Regions from separate parts of the Ruegeria sp. AG7 genome, predicted to be linked through region 4. Evidence: riboswitches for the same ligand, from Rfam matches in the RefSeq annotation. Region 4 holds a riboswitch; each other region holds the start of a gene.
The links. Region 4 has a riboswitch for cobalamin ahead of ACR0BF_RS16540 (ABC transporter substrate-binding protein). Riboswitches for the same ligand answer to the same signal wherever they lie in the genome.
Positions count from the first base shown of each region.

Region 1: another riboswitch for cobalamin. It lies ahead of ACR0BF_RS02920 (hypothetical protein); the one in region 4 lies ahead of ACR0BF_RS16540 (ABC transporter substrate-binding protein).
Region 2: another riboswitch for cobalamin. It lies ahead of ACR0BF_RS12735 (DUF1636 family protein); the one in region 4 lies ahead of ACR0BF_RS16540 (ABC transporter substrate-binding protein).
Region 3: another riboswitch for cobalamin. It lies ahead of ACR0BF_RS19300 (DUF4198 domain-containing protein); the one in region 4 lies ahead of ACR0BF_RS16540 (ABC transporter substrate-binding protein).

Region 1 is NZ_JBQFYP010000001.1:558,531-563,067, reverse strand. Features, by position in the region: gene ACR0BF_RS02930 (DNA polymerase III subunit gamma/tau) at 1-1,213, opposite strand, end outside; gene ACR0BF_RS02925 (protein-tyrosine phosphatase family protein) at 1,386-1,898, shown strand; gene ACR0BF_RS02920 (hypothetical protein) at 1,890-2,297, opposite strand; cobalamin riboswitch at 2,389-2,607, opposite strand; gene ACR0BF_RS02915 (alpha/beta hydrolase family protein) at 2,741-3,598, shown strand; gene rsgA (ribosome small subunit-dependent GTPase A) at 3,635-4,537, opposite strand, start outside.
Region 2 is NZ_JBQFYP010000008.1:124,311-128,847, forward strand. Features, by position in the region: gene ACR0BF_RS12715 (TolC family outer membrane protein) at 1-747, opposite strand, end outside; gene ACR0BF_RS12720 (protein-L-isoaspartate O-methyltransferase family protein) at 842-1,495, opposite strand; tRNA gene ACR0BF_RS12725 (tRNA-Cys) at 1,720-1,793, shown strand; gene ACR0BF_RS12730 (NAD(P)-dependent oxidoreductase) at 1,971-2,966, opposite strand; cobalamin riboswitch at 3,069-3,273, shown strand; gene ACR0BF_RS12735 (DUF1636 family protein) at 3,368-3,742, shown strand; gene cobW (cobalamin biosynthesis protein CobW) at 3,747-4,537, shown strand, end outside.
Region 3 is NZ_JBQFYP010000026.1:13,866-18,402, forward strand. Features, by position in the region: gene cbiQ (cobalt ECF transporter T component CbiQ) at 1-756, opposite strand, end outside; gene ACR0BF_RS19290 (cobalt ABC transporter permease) at 756-1,319, opposite strand; gene cbiM (cobalt transporter CbiM) at 1,316-1,927, opposite strand; gene ACR0BF_RS19300 (DUF4198 domain-containing protein) at 1,934-2,719, opposite strand; cobalamin riboswitch at 2,852-3,050, opposite strand; gene ACR0BF_RS19305 (ROK family transcriptional regulator) at 3,172-4,362, opposite strand.
Region 4 is NZ_JBQFYP010000014.1:56,213-60,749, reverse strand. Features, by position in the region: gene ACR0BF_RS16545 (tetratricopeptide repeat protein) at 1-306, shown strand, start outside; cobalamin riboswitch at 1,022-1,213, shown strand; gene ACR0BF_RS16540 (ABC transporter substrate-binding protein) at 1,367-2,371, shown strand; gene ACR0BF_RS16535 (FecCD family ABC transporter permease) at 2,368-3,417, shown strand; partial or broken gene ACR0BF_RS16530 (ABC transporter ATP-binding protein) at 3,414-3,924, shown strand.

The sequences.
Region 1 (4,537 bases), on a different contig from region 4:
GCCGGGACATTGACATGCCCCCGCCCGGCCCGCCGGGGGGCGGAGGCGGGCTGTCTTGCAGCCGTTTGATCAGTTCTTCGGGGCTGGGCAAATCGGCGACATGTGTCAGTCGGATAACGGCCATTTCGGCGGCCATCATCGCGTTGGGCGCCGCAGAGACTTCCTCCAGCGCCTTCAGCAGCATCTGCCACATCCGGGTCAGAACCCGCATCGGCAAAGCCTCGGCCATGTGCTGGCCCCGTGTGCGTTCGTCGGGGGAAACCGTCGGGTCTTCGGCCGCGTCGGGTGTGATCTTTACGACGGACACCCAATGCGTGATTTCGGCCAGATCGCGCAGCACAGCCAGAGGGTCTGCGCCTTCCGCATATTGCCCGCTCAGTTCAGTGAGCGCCCCTGCCGCGTCACCGCGCAGGATCATGTCCATCAGGTCCAGAACACGACCTCGATCCGCCAGACCCAGCATCGCACGGACCTGATCTGCCGTCGTCTCACCGGCCCCGTGCGAGATTGCCTGATCGAGCAATGAGGTCGCGTCGCGGGCCGACCCTTCTGCAGCGCGGGTGATCAGCGCCAGTGCGTCGTCGGCAATCTGCGCGCCCTCGGCCCCGGCGATCTTGCGCAGCAGACCGATCATGTCTTCGGGCTCAATCCGGCGCAGGTCAAAGCGCTGACACCGCGACAGAACCGTGACCGGCACTTTGCGAATCTCGGTGGTCGCGAAGATGAACTTCACATGTGCGGGCGGTTCCTCGAGCGTCTTGAGCAGCGCGTTGAATGCGCTGGTCGAGAGCATGTGAACCTCGTCGATGATGTAGATCTTGTAGCGCGCGCTGGCTGCGCGATAGCGGACACTGTCGATGATCTCGCGGATATCGTTGACGCCGGTACGGCTGGCGGCATCCATTTCCATCACATCGACATGGCGGCCTTCCATGATCGCGATGCAATGCTCGCACTGACCGCAAGGCTCTGTTGTCGGCCCTCCGGTTCCATCCGGTCCGATGCAGTTCATGCCCTTGGCGATGATCCGTGCCGTGGTGGTTTTACCCGTTCCGCGAATGCCGGTCATGACAAAGGCCTGCGCAATCCGGTCGGCCTCAAAAGCGTTTTTCAGGGTGCGCACCATGGCGTCCTGACCCACCAAGTCGGCAAAGGTTTCCGGGCGGTATTTGCGGGCGAGAACCTGATAGGCGGGGCTGGGCGTGTCTGTCATGTCTACTCGCTCGGATTCGGTGCTTCGGCACAGCGTAGTGGCGGCGGCAGTCCGCGTCCACTGTGGGGCGAGATGATTTTTTGTTTCAGAAACGGACTGGTTTCCAACTAAACTGGACCAGCGGATTTAATGACTCATTTTGTAAAGAGTACCTTGGGGGAGGACGCACTTCATGTCGCAGCTGGTCATTTTTGCTCTGCAGGTCGGAGGCGGAACGCTTGCCCTTACTTCAATGCCAGGGCGTGGCGGGGATTACGCCACCGATCTGGATACGATTGCGGCGTGGAAACCGGGCCTTGTGATTTCAATGACGACGGATGTCGAAATGCTTCAGGATGGCGCGCAGCATTTTGGCAGTGACATCCAAAGCCGGGCCAGCCGGTGGGTTCACCTGCCGATCGAAGATTTTGGAGCACCGACGCAAGCGGTTCGGAAGGCCTGGCCAGAGGTCAGCGCCACGGCCCGACACGCACTGTCGGGCGGTGGCCGGGTCCTTGTACACTGCCGTGGGGGGTGCGGCAGGTCCGGGATGATTGTTCTGCGACTGATGGTTGAATGCGGTGAACGCGCCAGCGACGCACTGGACCGCTTGCGGGCCGTGCGCCCCTGCGCTGTCGAAACCGATGCGCAGCTGGCCTGGGCGTCCCGGATCACCCCGGCACAGGTGGAAGTGGGATCAAGCTGAAAGCTGCTGTGGCGCGTAGCCGGTTTTTTGGGGGCGGATCGTTGAAACCTCGATCATGGCGCAAGGCAGGTTCGCGATGGTGCCCGAGGGCAGCGTGCTGAATGTAGGTCCAAAGATCAAATCAGCATAGGCATCCAGATCCCGAGTTGCCGTGTCAGGGTGTGTTCCACAGAAAATGCGAACGCTGTCGGATCGCGCTCTGATCGTTGCCATGCACCCTTCTGCGCAATGTGACAGCGCGCTGCTGCCTTCAAATTCGAAATCCTCGCTGGTGGCCGAAACCGCCTGCGCCATGGCTTCCGAAATCGAGCGGGCCAGTCGCGCCAAAGCCGGGCAGGTTTTCCCTGTCCGCTGGCACACCGTTGCGCTGTATTCGTGTGATTTTGTCTTCCAGATCATCCTGCGCCCTCCGCGCGTGGTGGGCTGGAATATTGGGGCAGGTGGGACAGCATTTCGCCGTCAGGACCTGCCCGGACACCCCGCCCGAGTTTCGGTTTCAGTTCCGATGGCAGGTCTCCTGACTTGCGGGTCATTGCTCTGCCGACCTTCCCAGCCCATAGGCCAGTGGTATTTCGGCATTGCTTACCGCTTACAGTTGCGGGGGCAGTCGCGGACTTGGTTGATGTCTGTGTGACCAGACAAACCGCACCGTGTTCCCTTTTCATCCCGACCTCTTGTAGGGGCCGGAAACCATCACACAACCGCTAGCGTCTGATCGCGTTCCGAGTCAAGCCGATCTTTAGGCCGGACGTTTGGTCATGCTGGATGCGGATTATGTTCCGGCCTAGTGTCGTCGGCATTGAAGGCAGGCAAACCGATTGTTTCAGTGAAAGCCGGGGATCATGTTGGATACGGAACAGACGGTGTTGATCGAAGATTTCAGCTTTCCGTCAGGGTCCGTGACCTTGTCGGCGCGGTTGTACCGGCCTGTGGGTGAGCCGGAAACCGTTGTTGTGCTGAACAGTGCTACAGGTGTGCCGCGTGACTATTATCGCCATTTTGCGCGATGGCTGGCTACCAAGCGGGGGGTGGCTTGCCTGACCTATGACTATCGGGACTACGGGCTTTCGTTGGTCGGCCGCCTGAAAGACGCGCGTGCTACAATGGCGGATTGGGCATTGATCGATATGCCGGCGGCACGGGCCGAGATGCGCAGGCGGTTTCCAAAGGCGCAGCACTGGACCATCGGCCATTCGGTCGGTGCGATGCTGGGGCCGGTGCAGCCGGATATCAACCAGATTGACCGTATGATCTGTGTGTGTTCGGGGCTGGTGACTTTGAATGATCACCCATGGCCCTATCGGGGGCTGGCGGGGCTGTTCTGGTATGGCCATGCACCGCTGATGGTGCGGGCGCTTGGCTATCTGCCTGGCAAAGCAATCGGGTTTGGCTCGGACCTGCCCGCCTCGGTCTACTGGCAATGGCGCAAATGGTGCACAGCTCCTCTTAGCTACGTTCCCGAGATCGGGCAGAATTTGCCTGATGCGCATTGGGGCAGTTCTGGAACAGCTGTGGATCTGTTCACGTTCGAAGACGACCAGATGGTTCCGCCCGAGGCGGTTTGGCGCCTTGCCGATCTGTATGGCCCCGGGGCCAGACGCCACCTTCTGAAGCCTGCCGAATTTGGGCTGCCGGAGATTGGTCACATAGGCGCATTTGCCCGGCGCAATGCAGCGGTCTGGCCGCGCCTGATCGCCTGATCAGACGCGACGCAGGTTTTCCATAACACCTTGCAGCTATGGCCGTTTGCGAAGCTTCTTGTCCTGCATGACACCGCGGACCATCTTGCCGAACGCCTTGTCCCGCGCCCGCGATTGCGCAACGGTTTCCGAGTTTCGCTGATCTTCGCGCCGCAGCTTGCGCCAACGGTCCAGCCGCGCCGGATCAAGAACGCCCTTGCCTATTGCGTTCTGCACGGCACAGCCGGGCTCGGTCTCGTGCTGACAATCCGAAAAGCGGCAGCTTTGGCCAAGCTCTGTGATGTCCGAGAACACGTTGTCGATCCCGTCCTGAGCGTCCAACAAACGCAATGCGCGCATTCCCGGCGTGTCAATCAGCCAGCCACCGTTACCCATCCGGTGCAACGCGCGCACCGTTGTCGTGTGCCTGCCCCGTGCGTCGTCTTCGCGAATTCCAGAGGTGGCGAGGTTTTGATCCGTCATGGCGTTGCTGAGCGTCGTTTTACCCACGCCCGACGACCCGACCAGCGCGCCGGTCTGGCCTTTGGGGCACCATGCCAGAACCTTTTCGATATCTGCCGGGTCCAGCGCATTGATCGCCAGTACCGACAAAAAAGGGTCCAGAGATTGCACTTGTCCCGAGAAACTGCCGGGGTCATCCGACTGGTCAGCTTTCGTCAGGACAACGACAGGATAACATCCGGCCTGATGTGCCAGCGCCAGATAACGTTCCAGCCGGGGCAGGTTGAAATCGGCGTTGCACGAGCTGACGATGAACAACACATCGACATTGGCTGCTATCAGTTGTGTTGCGGCACCTGTACCGGCAGCCCTGCGTTGCAGCAGGCTGCGCCGGTCCAGAATGTGACGCACGCGGTTTTCGGCGTCGGCAAGGACCCAATCCCCAACGGCATATGAACCGGTCGGATTATCCGGTGTCAGCAAAGGGATATCACCATC
Region 2 (4,537 bases), on a different contig from region 4:
CGCCAGGTTCACAGCTTCAGCTTCGGAACGCGGCAGATTGGGCAGGCTCGGCTGGCCAGCCGTTCGCCCCGGTGCCTTTCCGACCGCGTTCACGTATTCGGCCTGGGCAATGCTCAATTCACCGCGTGCCACAGCCAGATCCGCCTGAGAGCTTGCCAGCTGCGCTTCGGACAATGCGACGTCCGTCCGGGTTACTTCGCCCACTTCGAAGCGGTCATTCGACGCCCTAAGTTCCTCTGCCGACACATCCACGTTGTTCTGGCGGATCGCCACGGTCTCTTCCTGCAACAGGACGCCCAGATAGGCATTTGCTGCGCGGATAAGAACCTGTTGTTCGATATCGATCAGGGTTTGCCGGGTCGATAGCACCGTTTCCTGCGCCGACTGCTTGCCCAGCACCGACGCGCCGCCATCATACAAAAGCTGGCTCAGCGTCAGGCCCGAAAAGAACCGCGACGGCTCGTTTGTCGTCACGACGTTATTGACCCGCGAACGGGTGTAATCCTGGCTGACCTGCACGGTCCAGTTGATGATTGGCCGCAACGCAGAAAGCGCAATGGCCACATCTTCATCCGCCGCGCGCAGCAACGCCCGGTTCTGCTCAAGCAAACCACTGGTGTTATACGCGCCGATGAACGCATCCGTTATGTTGTCTGCCCACGCTGCACGCCCTGGCATCACGCTCATGGCAAGTCCTGCGGTCACAGCAAACGCCCTGACCAGCTTACCTGTCGCCGAACCACGCATACCAAAATCCTCTCAAACGAAATTACACTGCCCTACAGGCAGTTTGCGGCCTTCTTTTCAACTAATCAAGGCGATAGAAAAATCTATCGGCGGACTATAGCGAAAATGCACACTCTGCCGAAAAACCTTCCAGAACCGGCGCATGGGCATTGAACACATCACGCCAACTGACGCGACCACCGGTTTTTCGACCGATCCGCACGGTACCCAGGTTGCCGTTGACAAACAGACACACGATCCGACCGTGGTCCTTGAGCTGATCCAACAGGGCATCGGGCACCTGCTCGACACCGCCCTGCACCATGATCGCATCATAGGGGCCGTGTTCCGCCACACCCTGTTCCAACGCGCCGACGTGGATGATGGCGTTGTGCACGTCAGCTTCGGCCAAGAGGTTTTGCGCCTCGGCTGCAAGGGTTTCGTCGCATTCAACACCCACAACCAACTCAGCCATCCGTGCGGTGACAGCCGTGGAATATCCCATTGCCGGAGCGATATCGAGGACCATCTCGTCCTTGGATATGTTCAGCACGTCCAGCATTTTAGCCAGGGTCCGCGGCTCCAGCATGCTGCGCCCTCCACCCAGATCAATCAGGCCGTCCACATAGGCCGCCTCGCGTTGAGAATCGGGTACGAAGCTTTCCCGCGGAACACTCAGCATAGCCTCAATGATCGGGAACTTGGTGACGTCAGAGGGGCGGATCTGTGTATCAACCATTGTGCGGCGCCGGGCTGCGAAGTCAGTCATTGGATATCTCGTCTCATTCCCAAAGATGTCGGGCTTGTGCCATATCCTGAACCTTCCAGCAACGCCCCTGTTGCCGCAACCTGAATCGTGATCACCTTCTTGGGCATGGACTTCGGCAAATTTCAGTCTTGCCGGCAAATTCGCACGCAATCCACTGGACGCCCCCGAGGAAAGCTGTTAAAAACCCAGTTACACCACAGCAAGTATTTGATTTTACTTGAAAAGGCGAGTTGGCGGAGTGGTGACGCAGCGGATTGCAAATCCGTGTACACCGGTTCGATTCCGGTACTCGCCTCCAACAACATCCAAATCGCTGACTTAACCCCGCAGTACACGCGTGCGACGCTCGGTATTTCAAGACGTTCAAGGCCCGCGATTCTGTCGAATTGCGGGCCAGATATGGCGTGTTTTTCGGAACACCTGCCTACCCCTGCTCGTTCAAGGGGCGAGATTTTGTCTGGTATGTGCTTTACGTTCAGGCGCGCCCTTGTGGCACAACCTCGTATCCCGGCTCCTCCGGCTCATCATCCGTCATTTCGGCAGGGAAGCCCGGGGCGGTGATATCCAGGCCGGTTGCCTCTTCCAGCCGCTTGATAATATTTGGTGAAAGCTCGCGTTCGCCATAGCGTGCGATACCATCGTTAAAGATGTTGATCATCACCGGGTTTATTTCCAGCGGCACCCCGGCGCGGTCGGCGACCTCCTGAAACAGACCGATATCCTTCTTCACCAGATCCATGGTGAAGGAAATATCGCGCGACCCGTTCAAGATGACCTGACTTTCGGTTTCGTGCACGAAGGACGTGCCGGACGAGATTTTGATCGCCTCATAGGTCGTGTTCAGATCCATCCCCGCAGCCTTTGCCGTAACCAGTGCTTCGGCGCAGGTGATCAGGTTGGCGGTGGCAAGATAATTGGTCATCACTTTCAGCACCGAGGCCGAGCCCAGTTCGCCGGTGTGCAAAACCCGACGACCCATTGTCGTCAGGAACGGCAGAATTCGTTCAAACGTTTCCCGGTCACAGCCCGCAAAGATCGAGATATTGCCTGTCGCGGCACGGTGGCACCCGCCAGAAACCGGGCAATCGACGGCCGCACCGCCGCGCGATATGACTTCGGCACCCAGGCGTTTGACTTCGGCCTCGTCGGTGGTCGACATCTCCATCCAGATCTTACCGGGGCCCACTTCGGGCAACATCTCCTGCATGACTGCGTCCGATGCTGCCGGAGACGGCAGACAGGTGATCACCGCATCGCAATCGCGCATCAACTGGGCGGGCCCCTCAGCCGCCTTTGCACCTTTGGCGACAAACTCGGCCACCAGATCCGCGTTCAGGTCATGCACAGTCAGATCAATGCCGTTGCGCAAAAGGGATCCCGAAAGCTTGCCGCCTACGTTACCCAGACCGATAAATCCCACTTTCATATGACGCATCTCCAAGTTCGTCGTTTTCCCGTCATGCGACCACATACCGAACACATTCTTCATGCCGCCGAACGACGCCTACAGGTCGCTTTTTTCTCCTTGGCTTATTTGTTGCGCGCGAACCGCTTGACAAGCGGGTCAGCGGTGCCGCATGTCCCTGTCGTTGGTGTCGGCGACAGCCGATGAAAAGGGAATGCGTCAACGGTTCATCCGCCAAACGCAGCCGCCCCCGCGACCGTGACCGGAGAGGATGCCCAATGCCACTGGCCTGTGCCGGGAAGGCGGGACATCCGACAGAGCGACCGCTCTGGCATCCGCAAGCCGGGAGACCTGCCAACACCCGAAGTTGAAACCGGGCGGGGTGTTCCGGTGTCGGGTCCATGTGCAGACGTGGTGCCCGCATGAAACCCCGTCCCCCGCGAAGAGGATTTGGGGGGATGAGAGACATGACCGAGAACGAACCGGTAGAGCTACTGGTCTGCACGACTTGCCGCCGGGGTCTGCCCGTCGAGGATGACGCTGAGCGTCCCGGCACATTGTTGCACAAGGCCCTGGAACAGGCTGTCCTGCCGGATGGTATCACTCTGAAACAGGTCGAATGCCTTTCGAACTGTGATCAGGGCTGTTCCATCGTTCTTCGGGGCGGGCCGGATCGCTGGACCTTTGTTTACGAGAATCTGAACGAAATCGATCACGTCGATGTCATCATCGATGGCGCGACTAAGTATCTGGCCACAGGCGATGGTCTGGTGAAATGGCGCGACCGTCCTGAACATTTCCGCAAAAACTGCGCCTCGCGCATTCCCCCGATTGGAGCCTGAGATCATGTCGAACCTTGAAAAACTCCCCGTCACTGTGATCACCGGCTTTCTGGGCTCGGGCAAAACCACGCTGGTGCGCCATCTGATGCAGAACCCGCAGGGCAAGCGCCTTGCGATTGTTGTTAACGAGTTTGGCGATGTGGGTGTTGATGGCGACATCCTGAAGTCCTGCGCGATTCCGGAATGCCCTGCGGAAAACATCATGGAACTGGCAAACGGCTGCATCTGCTGCACCGTGGCCGACGATTTCATCCCGACCATCGAGGCGCTGATGGCGCTGGAACCGCGCCCGGATCACATTTTGATCGAAACATCCGGCCTTGCACTGCCCAAACCGCTGCTGAAAGCGTTTGAGTGGCCTGATATCCGTTCGAAAATTACCGTTGATGGCGTTATTGCGCTGGCCGATGCCGAGGCCGTGGCCGCCGGTCGCTTTGCTCCGAACGTTGAAGCGGTGGATGCCCAACGGCTGGCTGATGACTCGATCGACCACGAAACACCCTTGTCCGAGGTGTTCGAGGATCAGATCTCGTGCGCGGATATCATCCTGCTGACCAAGCCCGATCTGGCAGGTCCCGAAGGTGTCGCGAAAGCTAAACAGATCATCGCCGCTGAGGCGCCGCGCCCGCTTCCTGTCGTCGAGGTTGCCGAGGGTGTCGTCGACGTACGCGTCGTGCTTGGCCTTGAGGCTGCCGCCGAAGATGACATGGACGCGCGCCCGTCACATCACGATGGCCATCACGATCATGAGCATGACGATTTCGAAAGCATCATCGTCGAGTTGCCGGAACAGAC
Region 3 (4,537 bases), on a different contig from region 4:
ACCCGCGCAAAGAGCACCAAGACCTGCAGCAAAAACGATGTCCCTTCGGGTCAGGGTAAAGTCCTGAAGCAACAGCATACGGCCTGAAAAACCCCGGCATTTCATCGCATCAAGAATGCGTTCGGATCTTTCGATCGCGCGCACCAGCATCATGCCCACGAGATAGCCAAAGCTGCGATAGGTGTGCCAGTTTGTTGCCGGGCGAAAGCCGCGCACTTTCATGGCCGCGTGCAGGCGCAGGTATTCTTCCCGCAGAACCTCGATATATCGGATGGTGAACATCAAAAGGTGAACCAGCTTTTCGGGGCAGCGCAGGCGGTGCAGGGCGTGGCCAAGCGTGACCGGCTCCATCGTGCCGACCAGCACCATAAGGGACAGGATGACCGCGTTGGCCGTCAAGGCGATCTCGACCGCTTTCCAGAAGCCCTGCCAGCTTGCGGGGAACCCCCAGAGCGTAAACATCGGGTCGCCGGGCATGGAGAATGGCAACAACACCAGCATGAACAGGATGAACCCGTCCATCATGGCCATGCGTTTTAATGTCATCCGCCAGGGCAGACGCGACGCGGCAAGAAGCGAAAGGGACACCGCCAAAGCCGCGCACAGCGCTGTCAGCGAGGACACCGCCACTGTCACCACCGCGAAGACAACCGCCATAACGATCCGCATCCTAGGATCAAGCGGGTTGATCGCGCCGCGCCGCTGCGTGCCCGCTTTGACCAGCGTGCTTTCCTGTTGTCCCAGAACATGCGCCATCAGGCCGCCAGCTTGCGGCGTGCCGCAAAGTAAAAGCCCAGACCAAACAGACCGACGATATATCCGATCCCACCCAGAACAGTTTGCAGATCATTTTGTTCGCGGTAAGCCGCGATCTCGCGTCGTAGCGGGCGCAGCTCATCACGAACAGCCCTGGCAATGACCTGTTGTTGTTCATCGCTGAGCACCGCCGCTGTCTGGGCAGGTGCGTTTGTTGGCGGGGTATCAGGTTCCGCTTCAACGCCCATGATCCGGGCGACATCCGCAGCGGGCATGGTGACCTCGGCCACATGTCCGGCACCAAGGTTTGCAAAGAATGTATGGGCCACCGGCGCGTTTGGCGTGTAGATAAAGAACCCATCTGCATCTGTTACGATACGGCCCAGCTCGGCTCCGTCCGGGCCGTTGACGATGACCTCGGTATCGCTTGCCATGTCGCCGTTGGAAAAGCCGATTTCGCCTTCGATGGCGTCACCGGATTTAAACACTCCGGCTATGACCTTATGCGCTAAGGCAGGTAGGGGTGCGCAGCACAGCGCCAGAACGATTGCCAGATACCTCATGCGACCGCTCGTTTGACAAACAGCTCGGGCTTGACCTTGCGCGCCAGCAAAACCGCGAACCCGGTCAGGATCGCCTCAATCGCCATGACAGGAATATGTGCAAAGAAAACAAGCTTGGCCGCAGGCAGGAAGGCATCCCCGGACAAGGCCAGTGAAAACGCAACCATGCCGGTTGTGGCGGCAGTGGCAAAGGCACCGCCGACCCCGCCCCATATCGCACCTTGCAGCGGTGAGCCGTGGGCGATCAGGCGGCTAAAGATCAGTCCGGCCAGAACCGCGGGCAACGCGATGTTCAGGGTGTTGATCCCCAATACCGTCAACCCGCCAAAGCCAAAGAAGACGGCTTGCAGCAAAAGCCCGACGAACAGGGCCGGGAATGCGGCCCACCCCAGCAAAAGCCCGGCCATACCGTTGAGGATCAGGTGCACCGACGACGGACCAATAGGAACATGGATCAGCGATGCCACGAAAAAGCTGGCTGACACCACCCCCGCAGTGGGGATGCGATCAAGATCCAGCGACCTGAGGCCCATGGCAATTCCACCCGCCGCAGCGACGGCACCGCCGATCACAACCGGGTTGGACAAGGCTCCGTCAACGATATGCATCTACGGTTACTCCAAATCCCAGGCGCGGATCCAGATGACCGCGTCCTGGCTGAGTTCTTTGCCATTGTGTTCGGTCACGGGACCGGCGCCGAGCGCTGCAAAACCCCAATATCCGGCTTTTGGAACGCCGAATGTGAAATACCCGTTATCATCCGAAGTTGCGACCAATGCACCACCCGGCAACGGCGAGACGGTCGGGGCCGAAGCAGCCGTGCTTTCCATGTCCGGTTCTGCGGCCATGTACTCGATCTCGATCTCGGCACCCGCAACCGGTTGGCCTTCTGCCATAACTCGACCCGTAAAGGTCGAACCCGCGATGATGTTGGTCGGTTTGTTGAGCGGGATGATCTCAACCGGCAAGCCCACCGGGTTCATCCAGTCGGTCGGCAATTCGTTGCGGTTCAGGAATGCCTTGGCGATCTGCTGGATATAGATATCCTCAGACCCCTCGTAATAGGGCTGGGGAACTGTCACCAGCACATAGTCGCCCGACCGTTTGACCGGAACATAACCCTTGAATGCCGCGCCTTCGTTTTCCCCACCGGTGAAACGCACGGGTTCCAGAGTGTCCAGCAGGTCGGTTTTCTGACCGTTGTGGATCACGTAGAATTCCTGCGGCTTGTCCAGATCCATGACATGCCCGTTCGAGAACGGATGCCAGAAGATCAGCTTGACCGGAACATTCCCCGGTGCGTCGATCATGGTGTCAGAGGTGTATTCCAGCAGGAAATGCGCATTTGCCATCGCTGGAAGCGCCATCGCCACAGCGGCCGCAGAAAGCAGCTTGGTCATCAATAGTCGTCCTTGTCCCATCGTACCAACCCCGGTACGAGATGCGTTTTGACTGCGGGGACGTCCAAGCCGAGCTGCTTTTTCAAGCATCCTGCTCCGACGCACATCCCGTCGCCGATTAGGAGTGCCCTTGTCAAAGGCACATGTCCGGCAGGTATCCTGACTTGCGGGTCAAAGCGTTGGGCTGGCCTTCCCGGATTAACTCCAGTGGCACTTCAGCCCTGCTCGCCGCTTACAGTTGCGGGTGCAGTTGCGGAATTGGGCCAAAGCCCGCACCGCATTCCCTATTGATTCCAGAGCACGCCCCGGAACCGGACATGCCGAGCGGCTTGCCAGACTTCTTCGGCATCCGTCAACGATCAATTGCGCTGGCTGTCAAAAAGTTCAGCGGGCAATGCCCTTTTTCCGGTTGATCCGCTTTGGATACAGGTCGGGGTTTTTCGGGGATGAACCTACCCCTCGAGCAGGTATCTTTCCGACAATGGCAAACTGGCCGCCCCCAATGACCGGGCATCCGGGCCCGCCGCCCCTGCCAGCACCAAGGGCCGTTCAAGCCCGGTCAGGTTCATATGGGATAGTTTGAGCTCAACCCTTTCCACCAGCCGCGCCTTGATATCAGCAGGCATCCAGCCATCAATCTTGACACATTCGAAATCGATCAGGCTGCAAGAAGAGACGATGGCATGGGCGATTCCGTGCGCCGCCTGGTTCAGCCAATTCTCAAGGTGGGTTTCCGGTACGTCCCAATGCCGTGTCGTTTCCCAGATTGAGCCGGCTGTTTCGGCATTCCCACCAACTGCGCGCTCCAGCACATAAAGACTGGCGACATCTATCAATGGTTTCACTCCGCCTGCGTCGTCCGGCACAGGCAATGGACCAAGCGCACCGGCATTTCCCCGCCCTGAAAAGATGGAGCCGTTCAGAACCACCCCGCCCCCGATGAAGAAGCCGACATAGAAATACAGGAAATCTCGTGGGCCTTCTGCAGGGCCAAACACCAGCTCGGCACCGCAGGCCGCGGTTGCGTCGTTCTGCAAAAATACCGGCACGTCATAGCTTGCGGCTAGCGCGCCTTTCAGGTCCGCGTCACGCCACGGATCCATTTTTTCCTGAGGAACCTGCAATGTTTGTGCCCAGTCCCAAAGGTAGAACGGCATGGCAATCCCAAGGCCCGCGATTCTGCTGCGCGCCTCGGGCGACATTGACGCCATCACTTTGTCGAGGCTTTCTGTGGAAAAGCTCAATGTCGCCTCGGGCGTCGGAAAATCATAGGTCCGCCGTTCGCGGTGCCTGACGTTGCCAAGAAAATCCGTCAGCACCAGTTCGGTACTACGCCGCCCGACTTTGAGCCCAAAGAAATACGCGCCGTCCGGGTTCAGGCGCATGGGAACCGATGGCTGCCCAACTTTTCCCCGGATCGGTTCGCCCCGCAACAGCAACCCATCGTTCTCCAACTGGCGCATGATGACCGAGACCGTCTGCGCCGACAGGCCGGTCATGCGCGCGATTTCAGATTTTGCGAGGGCCTGATGGCGCCGGACCAGTGACAGGACAAGCCGTTCATTTCGGGCCCGCATTCCACTTTGGTTGGTGCCGCGCATGTCTGGCTCGCGTACGCCAGTAGTATTGCCCTGAGAGTTCATTGCAGACACGGCCATCCCCTTCATGACGACAATGTAAAAACCCTTCCTTTCTGTCAATAATAAATAAGAGTGATTTATTTATTGACTCGAAATTCGAATCTTGTGATGGTTTTCACGTTCGATCGGGCCGGTTTTCGCCCGATCAAACGTATGCCCGGACGGGCATTGGGAAAAC
Region 4 (4,537 bases):
GCCATGGGTTTCTACTACGAAGTGTTGGGGACGGCGCTCTATCTCACCCAGAGTTACGATGACGCTATCGCAGCACTTGAACAGGGACTGGCACGATATCCGGACCATGATGGTTTGCACCAGATACTGGCGGCAGCCTATGCAAAGCTGGATAACCTGGATGCTGCTCGAGTGCATGCCGAAGAGTATCTGAGGCTGCGGCCAGACGAGTCGCTGTCGAAGATTTCTGAAAGGCTTCCCTACAAAAACAAAGATGATCTAGAGCACCTGATTGAAGGCTTGCGTCGAGCTGGTGTGCCCGAATAACTTGGCTGGCCGGTTTGTTGTCTCAATGACTGCTTCGTCCGCATGTGAGACGCTCGAAACCGGCGCAGCGAAGGTCCGGTTCAGAAAATGATCTTGAAGCCCGGACTGAACGGCAGCTTTCGCCGTTTCGACTCGGGTTTCTCGCGGTCGCAGAGAATAGCCGGTGTCCGCCCACCTTACTAGTTCATGCGTTCCGCAGCATTTGGCACTTTGGGCTCTCAGCAGCCATTCGCTGCACTAGGCTTGAACTTCCGCTCACCCCACCAAAGCCCCCGAACCGCCAGCACCAGCGAACCCCGTCAGCACCCGGGCTAGTCGTCAGCGGTCCAGGTTGGCGGTCTCGTAAGCTATCCCCAAAGCGCCAGTGAGCGGTCGTTCTAGCGGTCAAAATGCCCGGCGCAGAGCTTAGCGAATGCCCGTGCTGACCCGCTGACGCTCCATTCCGCCCGTCGCTTAGCTCAGCAAAATGCCCCCGAAACCGCCCCAGTTTCTCGGGCTTCGCTGAAAAGCCCATAGGTTTCATCGGTCGGCAAGGATTCCTACCACCCCAGCCATGATTTTCCTATATATCACACACCGACGTCCTCGGGGCGGATTGTAGCGCCTTCTCAGCGGCTTGTCTGACGTCAGCACCATGTTGAGACGCGCAGGTTCATGCCCTTGGGAGAAAATGGGAAAGACCCCCGAGTTTTTTCTTGCCGCAGAGTAAGTGTTAAGGTACCCGCGTTTTACCGGTCCCGATGTGGCTAAGAGGGAATCCGAGGTGCCTTTTGGTGCCAACCGGAACTGCCCCCGCAACTGTAGGCGGCGAGCGCTGTCCATTCCGTCACTGGGCCATTTCGGTCTGGGAAGACAGGACAGACAAAGACCCGTCAGTCAGGAGACCTGCCGGTATGAAACCGAAACACACCGGGCGGGGTTGTCCGGGGAGGTTGCCGAAGAAACGCGCCGGGCGGGCTATGTACCACTCTGCGCTCACAGCAGGCAGAAAAGCGTCTGTTGCTTCGGTAAATGCCCATTCACCCGTTCTCTGGTCATTGACACATGGAGATCGATTGTCATGTTTCTACGCACTGGCCTGATTGGCCTTTCCTTGCTGGCTACCAGCGCTGCCGCCGAAGGAAACTTTCCCTTAACCATCGAAAACTGCGGTCACTCGGTCACGTTTGACGCGCCAGTGACGTCGTCAGTCACGGTCGGCCAAGCCGCGACCGAGGTGCTTTATGCGCTGGGTCTGGGCGAGCAGGTTCTTGGAACTTCGGTCTGGTTCAACGAGGTGCTGCCTGAATATGCCGAGGTGAATGCCAAGGTAGAGCGTCTGGCAGACAATGATCCCAGCTTTGAAAGCGTTGTTGCCAAGCGGCCGGGACTGGTCGCAGCGCAATATGAATGGCATGTCGGACCCGAGGGCATCGTCGCCACGCGTGAGCAATTTCACGAACTGGGTATTCCAACTTACGTGATGCCTGCGGATTGCGTCGGCAAAGACAATACGGTCGGCGGCGATGGCACCCGCCTGCAAGCGTTCTCGACCGATACGCTGTATCAGGGTATCGAAGAACTGGCGGCAGCCTTTGATGTGTCCGAACGCGGCACGGACCTGGTTGCCAAGTACAAGGCCCGCGAAGCCGCAGCCGTCGCCAAGGCGCAAGCCGTGAAACTGGACGACGTGTCAGCCGTATTCTGGTTTTCATCTCCTGAAATGGAAAGCGATCCGTTTGTGGCCGGGCAGAAGGGCGCACCGGGATACATGATGAGCACATTGGGCATCCGCAACGTCATCGAGACGGATGAAGAATGGCCAACAGTTGGCTGGGAGACCATTGCCAAGGCCAACCCGACAGTGATCGTGATTGCCAAGATGGACCGCCGTCGCTTTGCTGCGGACGACTACCTGAAAAAGCTGGAGTTCCTGCGCGCTGATCCGGTGACCAGCCAGATGGATGCGGTCAAGAATGACAGGATTGTCGTTATGGATGCGCAGGCCATGGACGCCACCATCCGCGCGATCCCGGCGCTGGAGGATCTGGCCGAGAAGCTGGATACCATCGGAAACAACCTGTGAACGAGGTCGCCGCAATCTTTCGGCAGGGTTTCAAGGCCGCGTGCCTAACTGTGCCATTGTTGATTGCGGCGGTCCTTGCGGGCGCGATGATCGGGGAAACCTCGTTGTCGCCCGATTTGGTTCTCTCCGTTCTGGTCAACAAGCTGGCCGGAGCGGACCTGCCCGTCGACCCAATTGATCAGGGTATTATCTGGAGCTACCGGATTCCTCGCGCTCTGGTCGCTGCGTCCTGCGGTGCCGGTCTGGCTGTCGCAGGGGTCGTGTTGCAGGCATTGCTGCGAAACCCGTTGGCTGACCCTTATATTTTGGGCATTTCTGCCGGGGCCTCGACAGGTGCCGTGGCTGTAACCATCGCTGGTTTGGGCGGGGGAGCTTTGTCGCTGTCTTTTGGCGCGTTCAATGGCGCGCTTTTGGCTTTTGGTTTTGTCGCGTTGCTGGCCCGAGCCTCCGGCGCAGGCGGCGGGCGGGCTGCGACGGCGCAAATCGTTTTGGCGGGAATTGCCGGGTCTCAGTTGTTCAATGCGCTAACGGCCTTCATCATCGCCAAATCCGCCAATGCCGATCAGGCGCGCGGGATCATGTTCTGGCTGATGGGAAACCTCAGCGGCGTGCGCTGGCCGGATGTATATCTGGCCATTCCGGTGGCCCTTGCCGGCTGGCTTATTTGCCGCTTTCACGCCAGAGCTTTGGACGCATTTATTTTCGGCACTGATTCAGCGGCCTCGCTGGGCATACCGGTGCGGCGGGTGCAGGCAACCCTGATCTTCGCCACCGCGCTGACAACAGCGGTCATGGTTTCGATCGTCGGGTCCATCGGCTTTGTCGGGCTGGTCATCCCTCATGCTGCCCGGTTCCTTGTAGGACCGGGGCATCGCAGGCTTATCCCAACGGCCGCCTTGATCGGAGCGGTCTTCCTGATCGGCGCCGATATCGTGTCGCGCATCATCATCCCGGGTCAGGTTCTGCCGATTGGGGTGGTTACCGCCCTGATCGGTGCGCCTGCCTTTGCCGTAATTCTGGTGCGCGGCCAGAGGAACGCCCAATGAAGATCGAGGCGCAAAACCTGACATTTTCGGTTCGCGGCAAGACTTTGCTGTCAGACGTATCGTTTGTTGTGGAGCCCGGAGAAACACTGGCTTTGGTCGGACCCAACGGTTCGGGCAAATCAACTCTGATGCGCCTGTTGGCGGGTTTGGCACGTCCGGTTTCGGGAAAAGTCGTCATAGCGGGCCATCCCGTTTCGCATTTGTCGCGCAGACAGATTGCCCAACGGATTGCCATTGTTGAACAACAGGCTGATACAGCCGAACGCGTAACTGCACGGTCCGTGGTCGAGCTGGGCCGCACGCCCTGGCTGTCGGCGTTACGGCCCTGGCGCGCCGAAGATACCAGGCAAGTCGACAAAGCCCTGCAAACTGTGGAAATGGCCGATATGGCACACAGAGAATGGGCAACATTGTCTGGAGGAGAGCGCCAGCGGCTGCACATCGCGCGGGCTTTGGCGCAGCAACCGGGCCTTTTGCTTTTGGACGAACCGACCAACCATCTGGACATACATCACCAACTGTCGATCCTGGACTGTGTTCGAATTCTAAAAGTGACAACGGTGATGGCACTGCACGATCTGAATCAGGCAATGGCCTGTGATCGCGTGGCTGTTTTATCAAAAGGACAGCTGGTTTCTCTTGGCCCGCCCAAACAAGCCTTGTCTTTGCAAACCGTTTCAGAAGTTTTCGGTGTCAAAGCACAGTGGGGGTATAGTGCCGGCAGGACAGAACGGTTTCTGTCCTATCATCTGGACTGACGGATCCCGATCGCTTCTGGTCGCACAGGATATCAGCGTCGTCAGCGCGCCATGCCAGATACGTACAATCTGCGGCCTCGAAGGCGTATTCCAACGGCGAGCAAGCTTGATCTGGGTTTCCTCACAAACTGCAAAATTGCTCGTCGAATGCTGTCTAGATTCTAACAGAAATAGGATTTGTTCGTTTTCTTGCCTTCCAAGATGATCGGCAGGCGCGTCGTCCGAGCGTTGGTCGACCAAACCCTTGTGGTATGTTCACTACTTGATTTGAACCGTGAAACAGATTCCTTTCGGAAACCACTGGGACCTGACCCAAATCTCGAAACGCCATCAGCTTGAACAGATTGCGGCGACCGCACGTC